2 regions of the Priestia sp. 10L35 genome follow, and region 2 is predicted to be linked to the other one. Evidence: riboswitches for the same ligand, from Rfam matches in the RefSeq annotation. Region 2 holds a riboswitch; the other holds the start of a gene.
What was found. A riboswitch is a leader RNA that binds a small molecule or an ion and turns the genes downstream of it on or off. The one in region 2 is predicted to bind ZMP and ZTP.

Region 1: it holds a riboswitch for ZMP and ZTP, as region 2 does, so the genes downstream of both, AC1DEF_RS07825 (phosphoglycerate dehydrogenase) here and AC1DEF_RS19410 (APC family permease) in region 2, are expected to answer to the same signal.

The regions. Positions count from the first base shown of each region.
Region 1 is NZ_JBFTKA010000002.1:350,599-359,497, forward strand. It holds gene pdxR (MocR-like pyridoxine biosynthesis transcription factor PdxR) at 1-201, opposite strand, end outside; gene AC1DEF_RS07790 (DMT family transporter) at 337-1,236, shown strand; gene AC1DEF_RS07795 (hypothetical protein) at 1,394-1,624, opposite strand; gene AC1DEF_RS07800 (GH25 family lysozyme) at 1,806-3,107, opposite strand; gene AC1DEF_RS07805 (HD domain-containing protein) at 3,333-3,881, shown strand; tRNA gene AC1DEF_RS07810 (tRNA-Ala) at 3,988-4,059, shown strand; gene AC1DEF_RS07815 (hypothetical protein) at 4,177-4,326, opposite strand; gene AC1DEF_RS07820 (hypothetical protein) at 5,182-5,634, opposite strand; gene AC1DEF_RS07825 (phosphoglycerate dehydrogenase) at 5,767-6,966, opposite strand; ZMP/ZTP riboswitch at 7,135-7,213, opposite strand; gene htpG (molecular chaperone HtpG) at 7,424-8,899, shown strand, end outside.
Region 2 is NZ_JBFTKA010000005.1:226,316-235,214, forward strand. It holds gene AC1DEF_RS19400 (acyl-CoA thioesterase) at 351-860, opposite strand; gene AC1DEF_RS19405 (DUF5105 domain-containing protein) at 1,012-2,058, opposite strand; gene AC1DEF_RS19410 (APC family permease) at 2,241-3,836, opposite strand; ZMP/ZTP riboswitch at 3,893-3,971, opposite strand; gene AC1DEF_RS19415 (cupin domain-containing protein) at 4,357-4,956, shown strand; gene AC1DEF_RS19420 (hypothetical protein) at 5,067-5,234, opposite strand; gene AC1DEF_RS19425 (DUF3311 domain-containing protein) at 5,334-5,537, shown strand; gene AC1DEF_RS19430 (sodium:solute symporter family protein) at 5,537-7,036, shown strand; gene AC1DEF_RS19435 (alanine/glycine:cation symporter family protein) at 7,067-8,497, opposite strand; gene AC1DEF_RS19440 (glutaminase) at 8,601-8,899, opposite strand, start outside.

The DNA of each region.
Region 1 (8,899 bases), on a different contig from region 2:
CTTACCTTCAATTAAACCGTCCGCTGTTAATTCCTCTAATGCCGTGATGACCGTACTTCGGTTAACATCGAACATAGCAGCAAGCTTTCGCTGACTAGGAATTTCACTTCCAATCGGCCATTCTCCACGCGCAATTTTCTCTTTCATAAAATCAATGATTTGCTTGTATTTTGGATAACTCGAACTGTTCTCTTGATTCATACACTTACTCCTGTTTTTAAAGTGGTTGGGTTAATTGCTTTTAAACTGGTTGAAGACATTTTATCAAATGTTTATTAACATGGGAACCACAATAGATACTGGTTGGATTCAAAATGAAAAATGGAGATGAATAGCATGAAATTAACGTTTAGTTTGGTGTTCTTACATATACTGATGATTAGCTTATGGGCTTCAGCATTTCCAGTTATTCAAATAGGGCTGGAATCGTTTTCTCCTCAGCACCTTGCTTTTGTTCGGTTAAGTATTGCTTCTTTAGTGCTGTTAGTTATTGCAATAGCCACACGCATGTGCTTGCCTGATATAAAAGATATTCCACTTCTTTTAGCACTCGGTTTTTTAGGTTTTACCGTATATCACACGGCATTAAACATTGGAGAAAAAACGGTGAGTGCGGGTATTGCGAGTTTACTGGTCTCGACTACTCCTATTTTTTCTTCGCTTTTAGCTATTTTTCTTTTTCAGGAGGAGTTCGGAAAAAGAAAATGGATTGGATCTGCAGTAAGCTTTGCGGGTATTGCACTTTTAACCTTGAGCAAAGAGAATTTTGTACACTCAGTTAATGGAATCTTACTGATTCTGCTAGCTGCCCTTGCAGAAAGCATCTATATAGTATGTCAAAAAAATTTATTAAAAAAGTATGGTTTCCTTTCTTTTGTGACGTACAGTATTTGGGGGGCTACAATTTCTATGCTTGTTTTTTTACCTGGGTTAGAAACAGAACTTGCACATATCTCTGTCAGATCAGCAATAAGCGTGACATATTTAGGATTATTTCCAACCGTTATTCCCTATATGGTACTCGCTTATCTGACATCGCGTATAGGTTCTGCTGAGGCTGCCATTTCTCTTTACTTAACTCCTGCGCTGTCCTTTTTCTTAGCGTGGCTGCTTTTAAAAGATATCCCGAGTGCAGCTTCCATTGTTGGAAGCATCATTACGTTATGCGGCGTGTTGCTTACACATAGTAAAAGAAAAGTAGTGGCAAAAGAGACAAAGTTCACAATACAAAGATAATGTGTACGATTTAAGTAATTCTCTTATAGGCTATGTTTTTTATCTATATATTTTATTTAGAACATACTTTAATTTCTTCTTTTTGCAGTTTAATTAATAATTAATAAAAAAGCACCTTTCTTTAATCTTGGTTTAAGATTTAAAGAAAGGCGCTTTTTTATGTAGTTTCTAATTCTGCTTTTATTTTTCCAGCCACTGCGTGAGTCAGCTGCTGAAGATCGTAAATCTCTTCTCCTGAAAGTACTACATGTCCGTTTAAAACGTGGTTATGTTTATATGCTCGATACGTCACTTCGATACTTTTTATCGCACGCTCTACTTCATCATTCACCATAATACTTTCATAGTGATAGGATAGTGTTTCAATTCGAATCTGCGTATTTTTCATATTCATTCACCCTCCATGAGCCGTTGACTAAAAATATGACTGTTAGAGGTGAACTATACATAGAAACTTTTTTGTTACCACCTAATTTGTTATTTAGAACATATTTTAATTACTTAATTCATCTCTGCTATTCTTTTTTTACAAAATACCAAAATAAACCCCCGCTTTTCGGAGCGGGAGTTTATTGCTTGTAGTACCAGCCTTTTTTATCTAAAAACTGTTTAACTTTTACAAAATCCAGCCCAGCTGCGGTAAGTTCAGCGGACGGATTACCTATTGCATGTACGTGTAATTCACTGTCGATTCCTTCATTTTTTAAGAAAGCACGAAACTCTGTTTCCATGTCTTTACTTAATCCGCCTGTTTTAATTGTAATTGGGATAGGTTCTACGTCTTTCATTTGCACAAATCCGCCTGGAATAGCCCATGCTGCATTGGTATACCCATATACGCTAAATACTGTGCCTTTTTTTATAGTTCTAAAATTCTCTGTTACATTCGCATATTTGTAGACTCCAATATCCTTCTTCGCTTTTACTTGAAAAGAATATTTATCTCCGAGTGAAGTAACCTTTGGTAATGATTCTTCGACAGGATTACTTACACCCTTAAGCAATTCCATCATTTTAGCTAATGTTGTCTCATCAGCTTTTCCAGTTGACGTTAATCCATACTTTTCTTGAAGAGCTTTAACAGCTGCAACAGTTTCGCTGCCATATTGACCATCGGTTCCTTGCTGGGAAAGTTCAAATCCTAATCTAATTAAGTTTTGCTGCAGTTCTTTTACAGCTAGTCCGCTATCACCTTGCTGCAATTGTGCTGATGGCTTATTATTTTCCACCACCGTCACGCCTGTATTAATACTATTAAAGAAATCCAGATCCATTTCATTGATATCAACATTGCCTTTAATCCCGTTTACTTTTCCTTGATCTGTATATTGAAACATAGACCATCTATCCCAAATCGCCGTATCACCTGGGTTAACGAATCCCTTAGAACGGTTACTTCCACTGTAACGAGCTATCCATAGCGGATATCTTGCCACGGCGCTTGTAAAATTGGATTTAATAAAACTATACCCCGTGTAAAGAATAGGCGTAATGCTTGTTTTCCTTTCAATATACTCCATCCATCTGACTGCAAAGGCTGTGACCTGCGCTTTTGTTTTCCCTTTATTCTCTTCCAAATCTAAGCAATGAGGCAAATCAACCTTCATGCTGCCTAATTTATTTAAAAAGAAATTAACTTCTGCAATGGGATCATTATCAGCATGAGCAAAGTGATAAAAGCCTACACGTAGACCTGCATTTTTTGCACCTATATAATTATCATATGATTTTTTATCTAAGAAGGTTGTACCTTCTGTTAATTTAATATACGCGCCTTTTACACCATCCGACGCCACTTTTGCCCAATCAATTGTTCCGTTGTGATGAGAAACATCAATGACCTTAATATTTTGATTATTACGGTTTTGCATTGCTATCACTCCTTCATACAAACTATGAATAAAAAAGGAAATGGCAACTGATACAGGCCTATTAAATAGATATTAGGCTTTATAAAAAAACTACACTAAGAAGGGATCTTGGTAGCCTTCCCTTATTATAAGAAATGAATTTGTGCAATTTTATAAAGTGAGGAGAGCTATATTCGTTTATACTAATAATATGAAGATATACTGAATAAAAAGTGGAGGAATATGATGTCTTTAATAAAAGAAGCACGTAGATATGCAGAACACGCTCATAGCGGCCAAATGCGCAAGCTGTCCGATACACCTTATATTGTTCATCCTATTAACGTAGGTACTATTTTAGAAAAAGCAGGTTTTAGTGAAGAAGTAATTGCAGCAGCTTATCTGCATGATGCTGTAGAAGATACAAGTGTAACACTCGAAGAAATTGTACAAAGATTTGGTTTAGAGGTAGCGGGGATTGTTGAAGCTCATACAGAAAACAAATCAAAAAGCTGGGAAGAACGTAAACAGCACACAATTCAAATTGTGAAAACTGGTTCTCTTGAAGTGAAATCTTTAATTGTAGCAGATAAATTAGACAATTTACGGTCTTTAAAAGAAAGCTACGATCAGCAAGGAGATACGATTTGGAATAGCTTTAAAAGAGGATTCGAAAAGCAGAAATGGTACTACGAATCCATCAGCAAATACGCTGCACAAGGATTGGAACCAAGCCAAATCCCAAGTTTTTTTTATACGTATAAACAAGAAGTAAACGATTTTTTTAGAAGTTAATATTCATATGAAGAAATTAGAAAACACTGAAAATAACTATTGCGAACGCGCTGCATACGTATTAAAATATAGTAGAGTCAACACGCAATAAAGGCTCTACATAATCGGGACTGTAGTTCAGTGGGAGAATACTTGTCTGGCAGACAAGGGGTCGTGGGTTCGAATCCCATCAGTTCCATAAAACCAGTCGTATCAAGAGTTTAAAACGCTTTAAAACTCTGCAGGATGGAATGGTTGCAATACTATTTCATCTGACCTCTTCATGATTTCCATGAAGAGGTTTTTTATTTTCTTTTTACGATTGATCCTCATGATTTTTATGATTATTCTTTTCACTGCTCCTGCTGACAATTTCTCTAAGTTCACCCTCGTCGCCTTTTGCATTGATGATTTCAAAAAGCTGATTCAGCCCTTCACTTGTTTCATCATTTGGTTCTTTGCCCATTCTATCCCCTCCTTTTGCTTCTAGGATGCCCATTTTTTTCACATTGTTTCATATAAAAAGCAATTCATCAATATTAATCGGCCGTAAAAGTATACCTTTACGACCCTTGTGCAATTACTGGTTATACGGATATACTCAATCAATTCTTTAAATTTCGCAGCATTTTATAGGGTTTCTAATACTCATCTATAATGAAATGATCATCACAAACTTCGTTAAAATCGTTCTCTTCGTGGAGATCTACTTCTTTATCTTTAGATATCTCGGTTTCTTGTGTAAATAGTTTAACAAGCTTTTTTAACATTGTTCCACCTCATATCTTTCATTAATACATTCAGTATGATTAATTTATATGAAGCCAGTATGAATTGAAACTTAAGATAATGTGAATGTAGACATTAACGTGAGATGTTAAGCATGCTTATCCCCTGGACAAAAAAGTTATTTCATTCTACAAAGAAGTGATTAGTATATCAGCTGTATGTGGCATTCGTTCTATAACAGTCGTCTTTGTTATTCGTTATTCGTTTTGCTATTGTACTAGGTAGCTTAGTTTTATGTATTATCGCTTTAATCCCTTAGTTATCAACATCCTTAAATACCATTCAAATGGCTTGTGTAGTTAGAATTATCCTTTTGCTTGCTTTGTTTTTCTTGGGTGATATCCACAATCAAACGAAAAAACGCAAGCTATAAAAAAAGAACTTTGTATGCTGCTGCAAAGTTCTTTTCATAAACACTTACTGTTTGTTAAGAACTGTATGAAATATGAAATAGCTCATACACTTCTTATACAATCGTTAAGACCGATGCTTTTTTAATACTTCTACTATCACTTCTTAAAGTAGTAATCACCTATTCTTTTGTAGTCATAGAATGAAGAATCCTTACCTTTTTTTCACAATATTCAACAATTTCATAACAGGCTGTGAGAATATCATGTTTAGACAGTTCTATTTCATCAAATACAAATTTTGAAAGCTGCTTCTGCAGAACCTCCAGCTTTTTGCTGTCTTCTTCATCGATCCATAGCCCTTCCGTAATACACACATCTGCTAGTTTGTTAATAGATTGAGCCGTCCAGTTTAAGCTGGCTGAAGAAACAGTTTTTGTAAGTAAATCGTTTTTTATAGCTAGAATAACTTGACACACATGGGTATAGGCATCAACTTTCTTTTGGATAAATGCTTTGCGAATCTCTTGTTTGTATTGCTCTTTCGACATCACTATAGCTACGACAGACGTAATGAATGTTCCTGCCAGCGCGATGAGCGACCCTATCAAAATTCCTATCAGTTCTCCGGACAAAACGTTCACCTCTTTAAAGGTATTTCTATATGCTATGAGAATGAAGGAATTGATATGAGGTAAACACCATGTAAAAACAGCCCTAACTTTTCTAAGTTAGGGCTGTAACACTAAAATATGACGGGAACCAAATTAGATAATACGACTTGTAATAATTCCTTCAATTTGACCGATTTTTTCTTCTAGCTCAGGCACAATCTCGTCACTTACTTGATTGTCAATATCGATCATTGTATACGCATATTCACCGCGGCTTCTGTTCACCATATCTGCGATGTTTAAATTGTAGTTTGAGAATACTTGCGTAAGTTGTCCTACCATATTCGGCACATTATGATGGAAAGCAGCTACGCGTTTTTTCCCAGTGTAAGGAAGAGATGCATTCGGGAAATTCACTGAGTTTTTAACGTTTCCTGTTTCTAAGAAATTTTTCACTTGACGTGCTGCCATTACCGCACAGTTTTCTTCTGATTCTTGAGTTGATGCCCCTAGGTGAGGAATTGGCACAACATTTTTCATGTTCAAGACATTTTGATTTGGGAAATCTGTAATGTATCTTCCAACTTTTCCACTTTCAAGAGCAGCTTTCATATCTTCTTCGTTTACAAGCTCACCGCGTGAGAAGTTCAAAATATGAACATCCGGTTTCATGATGCTAAACGTTTCTTTATTGAAAACACCTTTTGTATCGTCCGTTAATGGAACGTGAACCGTAATATAGTCAGATGCTGCAAATAGTTCTTCTAGAGACATTGCACGCTGTACGTTGCGAGACAAATTCCAAGCTGTATTAACAGAAATGAATGGATCAAAACCAATTACGTCCATATCTAAATCAAGCGCATCGTTTGCTACAAGAGCACCAATTGCACCTAAACCAATAACGCCTAACGTTTTACCTTTGATTTCTTTTCCAACAAACTGTTTTTTACCTGCTTCAACTAACTTAGGAATTTGATCACCTTGGCCATCCAATCCTTTTGTCCATTCAACTCCAGCAAATAAGTTACGAGAAGAAGCCATAATTGTAGTTAAAACCATTTCTTTTACTGCGTTTGCATTAGCTCCTGGCGTATTAAATACAACGATACCTTGCTCCGTGCAAGCGTCCACCGGTATATTATTAACCCCTGCTCCAGCTCGTGCAATAGCTTTTAAATTTTGGTCAAATGCCATGCTGTGCATGTTAAAGCTACGCACGACAATCGCATCTGGATTTTCGCTGTCGTTGTCAATTTGATAACCTTCTTGATTAAAAACATTTAGACCTTTTTGTGCAATGTTGTTTAATGTTTTGATTGTTTGTACTTTTTTTAATGTTAATGTGCTCATTTTGTACTCTCCTCTGATTATCATCGTAGTTTTACATGTTTTTACCTTTGGATAAAGGAACTTCATTTTTAATTTTTTAAAAAGTCTGGTTTTTTAGCCTACATATGTGATAACTTCTATATCCTCTCCCCCTAAACAGAAAGAGGTAAGAGATATGTATTAATCCCTTACCTCTGCCCAGGCGAACGGCTACGTCACTATATGCTTCCTCACGGTTATCCGCGTTTCGCCAGTCACATATAGTCTTTGAAATTAAGTATATTCTAGCAAACTCTTTCAGAACGTTCAACCTTTTTTTAAAAGTTTGCTTTTTTCAGTCTAATTTTTAATCTCTTTAGCGAATCTCCTAATATATTGACAAATACCCTAATACATGTTAAATAAGAAGAGTGATTAGCACTCTATCAACTCAAGTGCTAATTGTTTTATAAGCCCTATTTGGAAAGGAGAATTTCTTATGTCAAAAAAAGAATTCAAAGCCGAATCAAAGCGATTATTAGAGATGATGATTAATTCCATCTATTCTCAAAAAGAAGTATTTTTGAGAGAACTTCTATCAAATTCAAGTGATGCAATCGATAAAATTTATTACAAAGCCTTAACAGACGACTCCTTGCGTTTTAACAAAGAAAGCTATTACATAAAAGTAACACCAGATAAAACTAACCGTACCTTAACCATTACGGATACTGGAATTGGCATGACGCAAGAAGAGCTTGAAAGCAGCTTGGGCACAATTGCGCGAAGCGGTTCCCTTGCGTTTAAAAACGAAAATGAAACAAAGGACGGGCACACAATTATCGGCCAATTCGGCGTTGGGTTTTACGCAGCGTTCATGGTGGCAGATGTCGTGACCGTGATTAGTAAAGCGTTAGGCAACGATGAAGCCTATAAATGGGAATCTACTGGTGCTGATGGTTATACAATCGAGCGGTGCGAAAAAGAAACGGTTGGGACTCAAATTATTTTAAAAATTAAAGAAAATACAGAAGATGAAACATATGATGAGTATCTAGAAGATTATCGTTTAAAAGAGATTATTAAAAAGTATTCAGACTTTATCCGCTACCCAATTAAAATGGACATAACGGAAAAACGTCCTAAAGAAGGTTCTGATAACGAGCTAGAAGATTATACAGAAGAGCAAGTTATCAACAGTATGGTACCGATCTGGAAGAAAAATAAAAACGAATTGACTTCAGAAGACTATGAGCAGTTTTATTCAGAAAAGCGCTACGGATTTGATAAACCGCTCACTCACCTTCATATTAATGTGGATGGAACGATTCGCTACAATGCTATTTTATTTATTCCAGAAAATAGTCCGTTTGATTACTACTCAAAAGAATTTGAAAAAGGACTTGAACTCTACTCAAACGGCGTCTTAATTATGAATAAATGTGCAGATCTTCTTCCGGATTACTTTAGCTTTGTAAAAGGTATGGTAGATTCTGAAGATTTATCTCTTAATATTTCACGTGAAATTTTGCAGCAAGACCGACAGCTTCAGCTGATTGCCAAAAACATCGGCAAGAAAATCAAAAATGAATTAAAAAGCTTACTTAAAAACGAACGTGAAAAGTACGAGAAGTTTTATGAATCATTTGGCCGCCAGCTGAAGTACGGTGTTTACAGTGACTTTGGCAGCAACAAAGACGTATTAAAAGACCTGCTTTTATTCTATTCTTCTACAGAGAAAAAGCTCGTAACACTAGACGAATATGTATCGCGCATGCCTGAGGATCAAAAGTATATCTATTATGCATCAGGCGAATCGTACGACCGAATTGAAAAGCTTCCTCAAGCAGAATTGGTTGCAGATAAAGGGTACGAAATTCTGTATTTCACAGAAGATATCGATGAATTTGCGATTAAAATGTTAATGACGTATGAAGAAAAAGAATTTAAATCTGTTTCAAGCAGTGACTTAGGG
Region 2 (8,899 bases):
TCTCGTTCAAGAGAGGAGATTCATCAAATATAAAAGAGAGGTTAAGACATAACTAAATGAATCCAATCTAAAGACGAAAAAATGGGATATATAAGTCGAACCGCTTGTGACACCCCAGTTGATTTCTGTGCAAGACTTTGCTTTCCGCAGGTGGCCGATGAGCCTCCTCGTCTCTTTCGCTTTTCCCCCCTTAGTCTTCCTCTTGCCCTCCAATCAGCTGCTAGAAGGAACGAAACAGATGAAACCTACGTTTACCATAACAAAAAAAACGAACCACTAATCAAACATGTTGATCACTGGTTCGTTTTTCATTTGAGCTAAAACACTTTTGTCTCGGCCTCTCTTTTATGCTACCAAGGTTGTCCTAAATCCAATACCGAGGCTAGTTCATTGCTTTTTTTACGCACTTGTTTACGCGTGGTAGCGCGATCTGCCCCCGTTTGAAACAGGTATTTTTCTTCTTCTGTTTCTGGAATAAGCTCCGGTACTGCGCGGGGCTTTCCATCATCATCCATTGCCACAAAAGTTAAAAATGATGTAGCTGCAATTTGACGCTCCCCGGTTTTTAAATTTTCTTTAATCACTTTCACAAACACTTCCATGGATGAACGACCTGCCCATGATACGTATGACTCCAAACATACAGAATCCTGAGGCGTAATAGGGTGCAGAAAATGAATAGAGTCTGCTGAAGCTGTCACACACTCTGTACGACTGTGACGATAAGCTGAAATGGACGCAATCATATCAATATCACTCATTAACTTTCCGCCAAATAACGTATTGTGATTATTAATATCATTAGGAAAAATGCGGCTCGTTCGAACTGCCTTTGTATCTTTACAATAATTTGCTTTCATTAGTAAGAACCTCCATTGATGCCTATCATAATAAGAATAAAAGAATGAATGAACCTATACTAGCATATTTTGATAAATTTAGCTTTACAAAAAGCTCGTTGATTTATTTACAGAAAACAAAAAAGAGAAGAAAAATTCTTCTCTTTTTTGTCTATCGAATATAGCTTGATCCAAACGTTTTACCTAAAGAATCACTGTATAGGTCACTTGATTTTACAGTCCATTTCTCATCTTCTTTCACCATAAAAATTCGTAGGGGACGACTTCCTTCTTTCGTTTCTAATTCATTTACAATATCTTTGAATTTAGAAGCCGCAAACTCTTCAGAGTGTTCTGTATCGTAATCTTTCGTTTCATCTGTGTATGCTCGCTTAAGCTGCGATACGTATGAATATAAGTCTGATAAATCAAGAGTAGTGTACTCCACTTCTACTACGGCTTTATTATTTGCATTCGCAATCACATTTGTTTTCACGTTTGCTTTTTCTTTTAAAACATCTTTATACATGTTAAAAAAATCTTTTTTTGCTTTGTCGGTTAAACTGTTAGAAAACGCACCTTTTAATTCCTCATTAAACGCTTTTTTCTGTTCTTCTATGACAGCTGTTTTATCTGCTGTTACATATTTATCATAGTCTACGTTTTCTTTGTTTAAGTAAAGGACTTCTGTGTAAGCTTGCAGAGCTTTTTCTGGGTCTTGCAGCTTATTATAGCTTTTGGCGTATTTTTTCGTATCCAGTGTTAATGTCACTTCGTCGATTTCTTCATCATAATCAGATGATTTTGGCTGAAGCCCAATTTTGTACTTTTTATCTTTTTTGACTTCAAAGACAAATGTTAATTTTTTTTGCTTTCCAGCGCCAATCTTGTCAGATGCACTGCTTTCTAGTCCAAGCTCACGACTGTTCACTCCAGTTTTTGGAGACAGCTGTTCATCTCCTTCGTATAAATACACACCGTCATAATCTGATAAAGATATACTGTTTTTGGATACATTTTTCACTTTTAAATCAACTTTCAACAGCCCTTTTTCTTCACTTGTAGCTCCTTCATCACTATCTACTAAAATGTAAGAAGCGCTGTCAATGGATGCTTCAATCGCCTTATTTTTAGCCGAAGTGGATCCTCCCGTTTCCTTAGAACTGTTGCAAGCCGCTAATACTAGCATAAGTACAAAAGCCAAAGCCAAAACATTCATTTTTTTCACAGCTTCCCAATCCCCTTTATTTTGTTTTTTTAGAACTTTATCCCAAATAAAGGTTCCCCCTATATAAATACTTAAACCTTAAAATCTATATTTTTTACAATATTTTGATAAAAACTAAGTCTAAATTCTCCACTGACCTAAATAAAAAAACACGAGCACGGGCTCGTGTTTTTTTATTTAGATTTAAAATTTTCTTGATTGATTTGTTCAGCTTCTTTCATATATCGGTTAGATTTGCCGCTTTTAATTCCCCAGTAATAAAAAGCTAATGATACGCAAGCAATCACTAGCATATCCCATCCGAAAGGCAAAATATTTTTGCCTCCGAATTTTTCGCTTCCTATGTAGGAAATAAAAATCATGCACGCTAAATAGATAAGCATCCAAGCCCCGGTTAAAAATTCTTTTTTAAAGCCCACCCATTTATTTTTCGCTTGGTAATAAAAATAAACAGGCAGGCCAATTGCCATAATAAAGATCACTTCACCTGTAAGCGGCCATCTTGCCCAGTAAAGCGTCAAGGAAGCAAAAACGAAGCCGCATGGCGCAATAACTGATGCCCCTTTTAAATAAAATGGACGGTAAAAGTGTGAAGCCGTTTTTCTTAATGTTATAAGCGCTACAGGACCCATAATATAAGAGATAAGCGTCGCTACTGAGATTACTTCTGCTAAGACACCCCATCCTCTAAATAAAAAGAGAAACAAGAAGCAAGCTGCTAAATTTAGCCACATAGCTGGGCGCGGGACATTGTAAAGTGGATGAAGAGTACCAAATATCTTTGGCAAGTATCCATTTTGCTGCATCCCGTATAACATTCTAGAAGTAGTTGCCGTATATGTAGCACCTGTGCCGGAAGGAGAAACAAATGCGTCTGCGTATAACACAATTGTTAGCCAGTTAATTCCAAGCGCAATCGCTAAATCAGCAAAAGGAGAATTAAAATTCAAGTGATTCCATCCATCAGCAATTGATGACGGACTTACTGCTCCGATAAAGACAATTTGCAATATAATGTATACAATTCCTGCAATAAAAATTGAACCAATTACAGCTATCGGAATCGATTTATTAGGTGATTTTGCTTCTCCTGCCATATTTACAGGACTTTGAAACCCATTAAATGCAAACACAATACCTGATGTTGCCACTGCCGTTAAAACACTGGCCCACCCATAAGGGGCAACCCCATGCTCACTTGAAAAGTTTCCACTATGAAAACCAGCGAAAAATAAAGCCCCTGCCGTTAAACCAGGAATAATTAATTTAACAATCGTAATAAATGAGTTTGCTTTCGCAAAGAGATTTACCGTCCAATAGTTCACAAAAAAGTAAACGAATAATAACAAAGACGCAACTGCCAACCCCTTGGACGTTAAAATTCCATTGTCTACCAATTCATGAGTCCAGCGAGCCCACTTCCACGGCCAAGTACTCATATATTGCACAGATGCAATAGCCTCCACTGTTATCGTTGAAGCGATTGAAATCCAGTTAGCCCAAGCAGCCAAAAAACCAATAAATGATCCGTGTGAATACTGAGGATATTTAACCATCCCCCCTGCTTGTGGAAACATCGCGCCCAGTTCAGCATATGATAGGGCAATGGTCAAAATAACCACCATTCCAATAACCCATGAAAAAATAGCCGCGGGTCCCGCAATTTGAGCTGCTTTCCATGCTCCAAACAGCCACCCTGAACCGATAATCGAACCTATGCCTGTCATGGTTAAAGCAAATGTTCCCATCTTCCTTTGCATATTGCTCATCCAAATCTACTCCTCTTCCCTAGGAAAATAAAAAAAACACTTGCGGAATTCTCTCAAGTGTTTGCCCAGGCGCGCGGCTTATACGCTATATGCTCCCCCATGGTCATCCATGTTGCGCCAGTCACATATAGGAATATATTTTTTATCAGTATATAACATTCATTTCTATTACTCAATACACAAAAATGTTTACATTACTTTTATAAAGATAATAAATTATTCGTAAAATTATGAATAAACCCTCTGAAAATCTCTTTTTAATTACAAAAACAACTAAAATCCTAACTTTTCTTGTTGTTTGATTCTTTTACTCCACGAGCAGATTACCTTCTAAAAATTATATTAATATATAATATTCATTTACATAATAAGAATTAACAGCTATATATCCATAGAATTCTTGCACTAGACCCTTTACTTATATACAATATGAAGAAAAGATACTAAAGTGAACTGCCCACCGCTTAGCTACGCTTGAAGTGGGAGACTTCTTTTAGGAAAACGTTAAAACCTACATATCATGCACTTCGCAACAAATGAAGTACTTCGAGCAAACTTCTCTGTTTACGCAAGCACAAAACAGGGAAAATTACGAAAAAAGATTGTTAGAGGGATGCTTATGAATTATGCAAATGTAAAAGTTCTTTATTTTGATGACGACGGAACCATTCCAAATCACCCTCGTCTTCCAGTTTTGTTGTATGAACACGTATTTATTAGTAAGAAAGAGAAAGTGGAGAGCATTTTTAATTCTCACAACTGGAAAAACAGCTGGGTAGGCGGCATACATGATTTTCACCATTACCACAGTAATTCTCATGAAGCACTAGGTGTAATTAGCGGATCTGCACGTTTAAAACTAGGTGGACATATGGGGGAAAATATCGTGGTGCATGCTGGCGATGTGCTCGTACTTCCTGCAGGAACAGGGCATATGCGTCTGCAGTCAACTGCTGATTTTAAAGTGGTTGGAGCTTATCCAGAGGGCATGGATTACAATTTAAGAACAGGAAAACAAACTGATCGCCCTCACGTATTTGATGAAATTGCACAAGTACCTATTCCTACAACAGATCCTGTTTATGGCGACAAAGGACCACTGACAGAGTGGTGGAACTAGACAAGCACTTATTGTCTAGTTTTTTTATTTGCTCTGTTTTATTCTTTCCATGAATCTCTATTTGAACATACAAATTCTTTTCTTATGATGCAATAGCAATATACTTTATCTCAGCGAAATAATAAAAACTTCCCGGTCAAAACTAAATTTCTTCTTTTCCGTTCTCTTTTTGCTTCAAGAGCAACTTCGCTTAGATTATCCCCCTTTTTTTCCTTCGTAATCATTTCAAATATACTCCCACCATAAGCTCTTTTTTGTTTTTCTAAAAAAATTTCCATAGATTATAACGAAATTTTCAAAAAACTTATTGCTTTACCATGTCAGACTTGCTATCATAGTGAACATTGTTAGATAAATTTTTAGTAGGAGGAGTAAAATTGAACAGAAAATTCATAATTTTTATTTTATTCATCATTCCATTTATTGCTCAATTCGTTTTTTTACCTTTTGTAAATAACATTCATCCAATTATTTTTGGATTACCTCTTTTGCATTTATGGTTATTTTTATGGGTCTTCTTAACGCCTGTGTGTACATTTATCATTTATCGTTTACAAAAATCTTGGGGGGACATTGAATAATGCAAGGAAATTTAACCGCACTTTTAATCACATCAGCAATTGTTCTTGTCGTTATCGCCATTGGTTTTATAGCGGGACGTGACAAATCATCTAGAAGCTCAGTTGAAGAGTGGGCTGTAGGTGGAAGACGTTTTGGAAGCCTGCTCGTCTGGCTTTTAGTAGGAGCAGATTTATATACTGCTTATACATTCCTAGGTCTTACAAGTACAGCTTATCAGGGGGGAAGCATCGCATTTTTTGCTATTCCTTACTCTGTTTTAGCCTTTTTAATTTCATACTTTTTTCTTCCAAAGCTTTGGACTGTTGCTAAAAAGCACAAACTTACTACGCTTGCTGATTATGCCAGAGAACGTTTTAGCAGTAAATTTCTCTCCTCTTTAATTGCTATAGTAGGTGTATTGATGCTCATTCCATATATTGATCTTCAGCTTAGCGGTATTCAAGATACTCTTCGCGTTGCAGGAACTGGCTACATTAACGTAAAAGCAGTCGTTATTCTTTCATTCTTTCTTGTGGCTCTTTATACCTTTTTCAGCGGAATTAAAGGTCCCACATATACGGCAATTATTAAAGATATTTTAGTATGGGCGATTATGTTATTTATGGTTGTTTCTCTGCCAATTATGCATTTTGGAAGCTGGGGCAACATGATCGACAATGTTGCAAAGGATTCACCTCAGCTATTAACGATCCCAACACAAGGACCTAAAGGCATTCCATGGTTTATTACAGCATCACTCGTATCTGCTTTAGCTTTATTCATGTGGGCCCACGCTGCTACAGGTGTTTTCACTGCTAAAAGTGCAGATTCGCTTCGTAAAAATGCTATTTTCTTACCGCTTTACAATATTGTTTTAATTCTAGTCATCTTCTTAGGATTTATTGCTTATCAAGTATTACCTCAAGATACAACGGATCCTAGATTAGCATTATTAACCTTAATTCAATATTCATATGGCGGCATTGGCCAAGGGTTAGCTTATGCAACGATTGCTCTTGCTTCATTAATTCCATGTTCTATCATGGCTATCGGAGCGTCTAACTTATTTGCAAATAATATATTCAGAGATTTAATTAATCCAAATGTACAGGGTAAAACATTAACAATGGTTACTCGTTCTATGGTTTTCGTTGTTATTGGACTGGCACTTTTATTCGGTTTATTATTCCCTCAAGCACTTGTTTCCCTACAGTTACTAGGGGTATCCGGTATGGTACAAATCTTCCCGGCTATCGTTATCAGTCTGTTCTGGAGAAATCAATCGAAAGAAAGTACGATTGCTGGATTAGTAGTAGGGCTGGTTGTGACGTTTACCGTACATGCCACAGGAAATTCATTTGGTCTTTATGAAGGATTCTGGGGATTATTATCTAACTTACTCGTAGTTGTTATTTTAAATCCAATCTTTTCGGCCAAAACAAAAGTAGCAACTAACGGCGTGAAAGAAACATTGTTTTCTAAAGGCACTGCGCAAACTGAATTAAAGAAAAACGCATAAAAAAAGTTCAGCCAATTGGCTGAACTTTTTTTAGATAATATTCTCTTTTTCAGAAGGGGGCGGAGCAGATTCTCTTTCCCAACATTCGATATTTTGATTGTTTTCTAACGCATCTCTATAAAAGACTGGATTTTCCCCTTCCTTTTTTTGCTCAGTATAGTCATGCAAGGCGGAAAATGCCACTTTCGATAATAGAAAAATAGCAATCAAGTTCACGACTACCATCATCCCCATAAATAAGTCTGCCAAATTCCATACAAGCTGAAGCTGAGCGATCGATCCAAAAATAACCATCGCTAAAACACCTACACGATAAGACCAAAGCCACAACTTATTTGAATTTAAAAACTCAATATTCGTTTCTCCATAATAATAATTGCCAATTAACGTACTAAAAGCAAATAGAAATACCATGATAGCTAAAAACCCTGATGCCCAAGAGCCAATATGGGTACTAAGAGAAGCTTGCGTTAGTTCAATGCCGCTTAGTCCCTGCTTATAGGCGGGGGATAAGAGAACGATAAATGCTGTGCTTGTACAAATCACGAGTGTATCCGTCAAGACACCAAATGCTTGGATAAGACCTTGTTTAACTGGATGGCTCGTCACTGCAGTTGCCGCGGCGTTGGGAGCACTTCCCATTCCTGCTTCATTGGAAAACAGTCCGCGCTTTACTCCGTTGATTAACGTTGCACCAATTGACCCCCCAAGCGCCTGTTCAAATCCAAATGCATTTTTCACAATTAGAGATAGAACCGCAGGCATTTGATCGATATTTTTAAAGATAATGAACAGAGCCATTCCAATGTATAAAACGGCTAATACGACCACGATGTATTCCGATATCTTGGCGATGCGTTTGATTCCGCCAAAAATAATTACCGCAAATATAACTGTCATAATAATCCCAACCAACAAGCGGCTCGTTCCAAAAGAGTTCTCAAATGCTAGCGTAATCGTATTAGACTGCACAGCGTTAAACACTAGGCCAAATGATAGTGTAATGAGTACAGCAAATAGCCCGCCCATCCACCTTTTATTTAACCCTTTTTCCATATAATAAGCGGGTCCTCCTCGAAACCCGTTTGATCCTTTTACTTTATAAATTTGAGCGAGTGTACTTTCTACAAAACTTGATACTGAACCGATAATGGCAATAATCCACATCCAAAATACAGCACCCGGGCCACCAAGTGCAATAGCAATCGCTATCCCTGTAATATTTCCCGTTCCTACTCGAGCTGCCATGCTTATGCAAAAAGCTTGAAACGGAGAGACTCCTCCACCTTTAGCCGCTCGTCCTTCTTTCAAAACAAGGACCATTTCTTTCAACATGCGAAACTGCAAAAAACGAGAGCGAATCGTAAAATAAATACCAATTGATACAAGTAAAATAATTAATAAATTCGACCAAAAAAAATCATTGATGACGCTAATCACACTTTCGACTGCTTGTTGCATGCCTATCACCTCATTAAAAAATTTGGTAGAACAAATGCACAACATGAAAGTTTTTTCTCTTGGTGTTTATATTATTGAAGCGAATGAAGAGTACGGAAATAGACTAAAAAATACTCAAATCCCATTCTTTTGCGATTTTTTTTAGCAGCGTAACGCCTTTTACGCTATTCCCGTACTCATCAATAGCTGGACTGTATATTCCGATACCGCATCCGTCTGGAAATGGAGACTGCTTTTTCGTATTAGGTGGCACCAATGACATGATTCCTCCCGATACACCGCTTTTAGCTGGCATACCAACAAATGCCGCAAACTTTCCTGAAGCATTATACATACCGCATGTAAGCATGAGCGCTTTTGTTAATTTAGCTACTTCTTTTGGAATTACTTGTTTGTGAAACA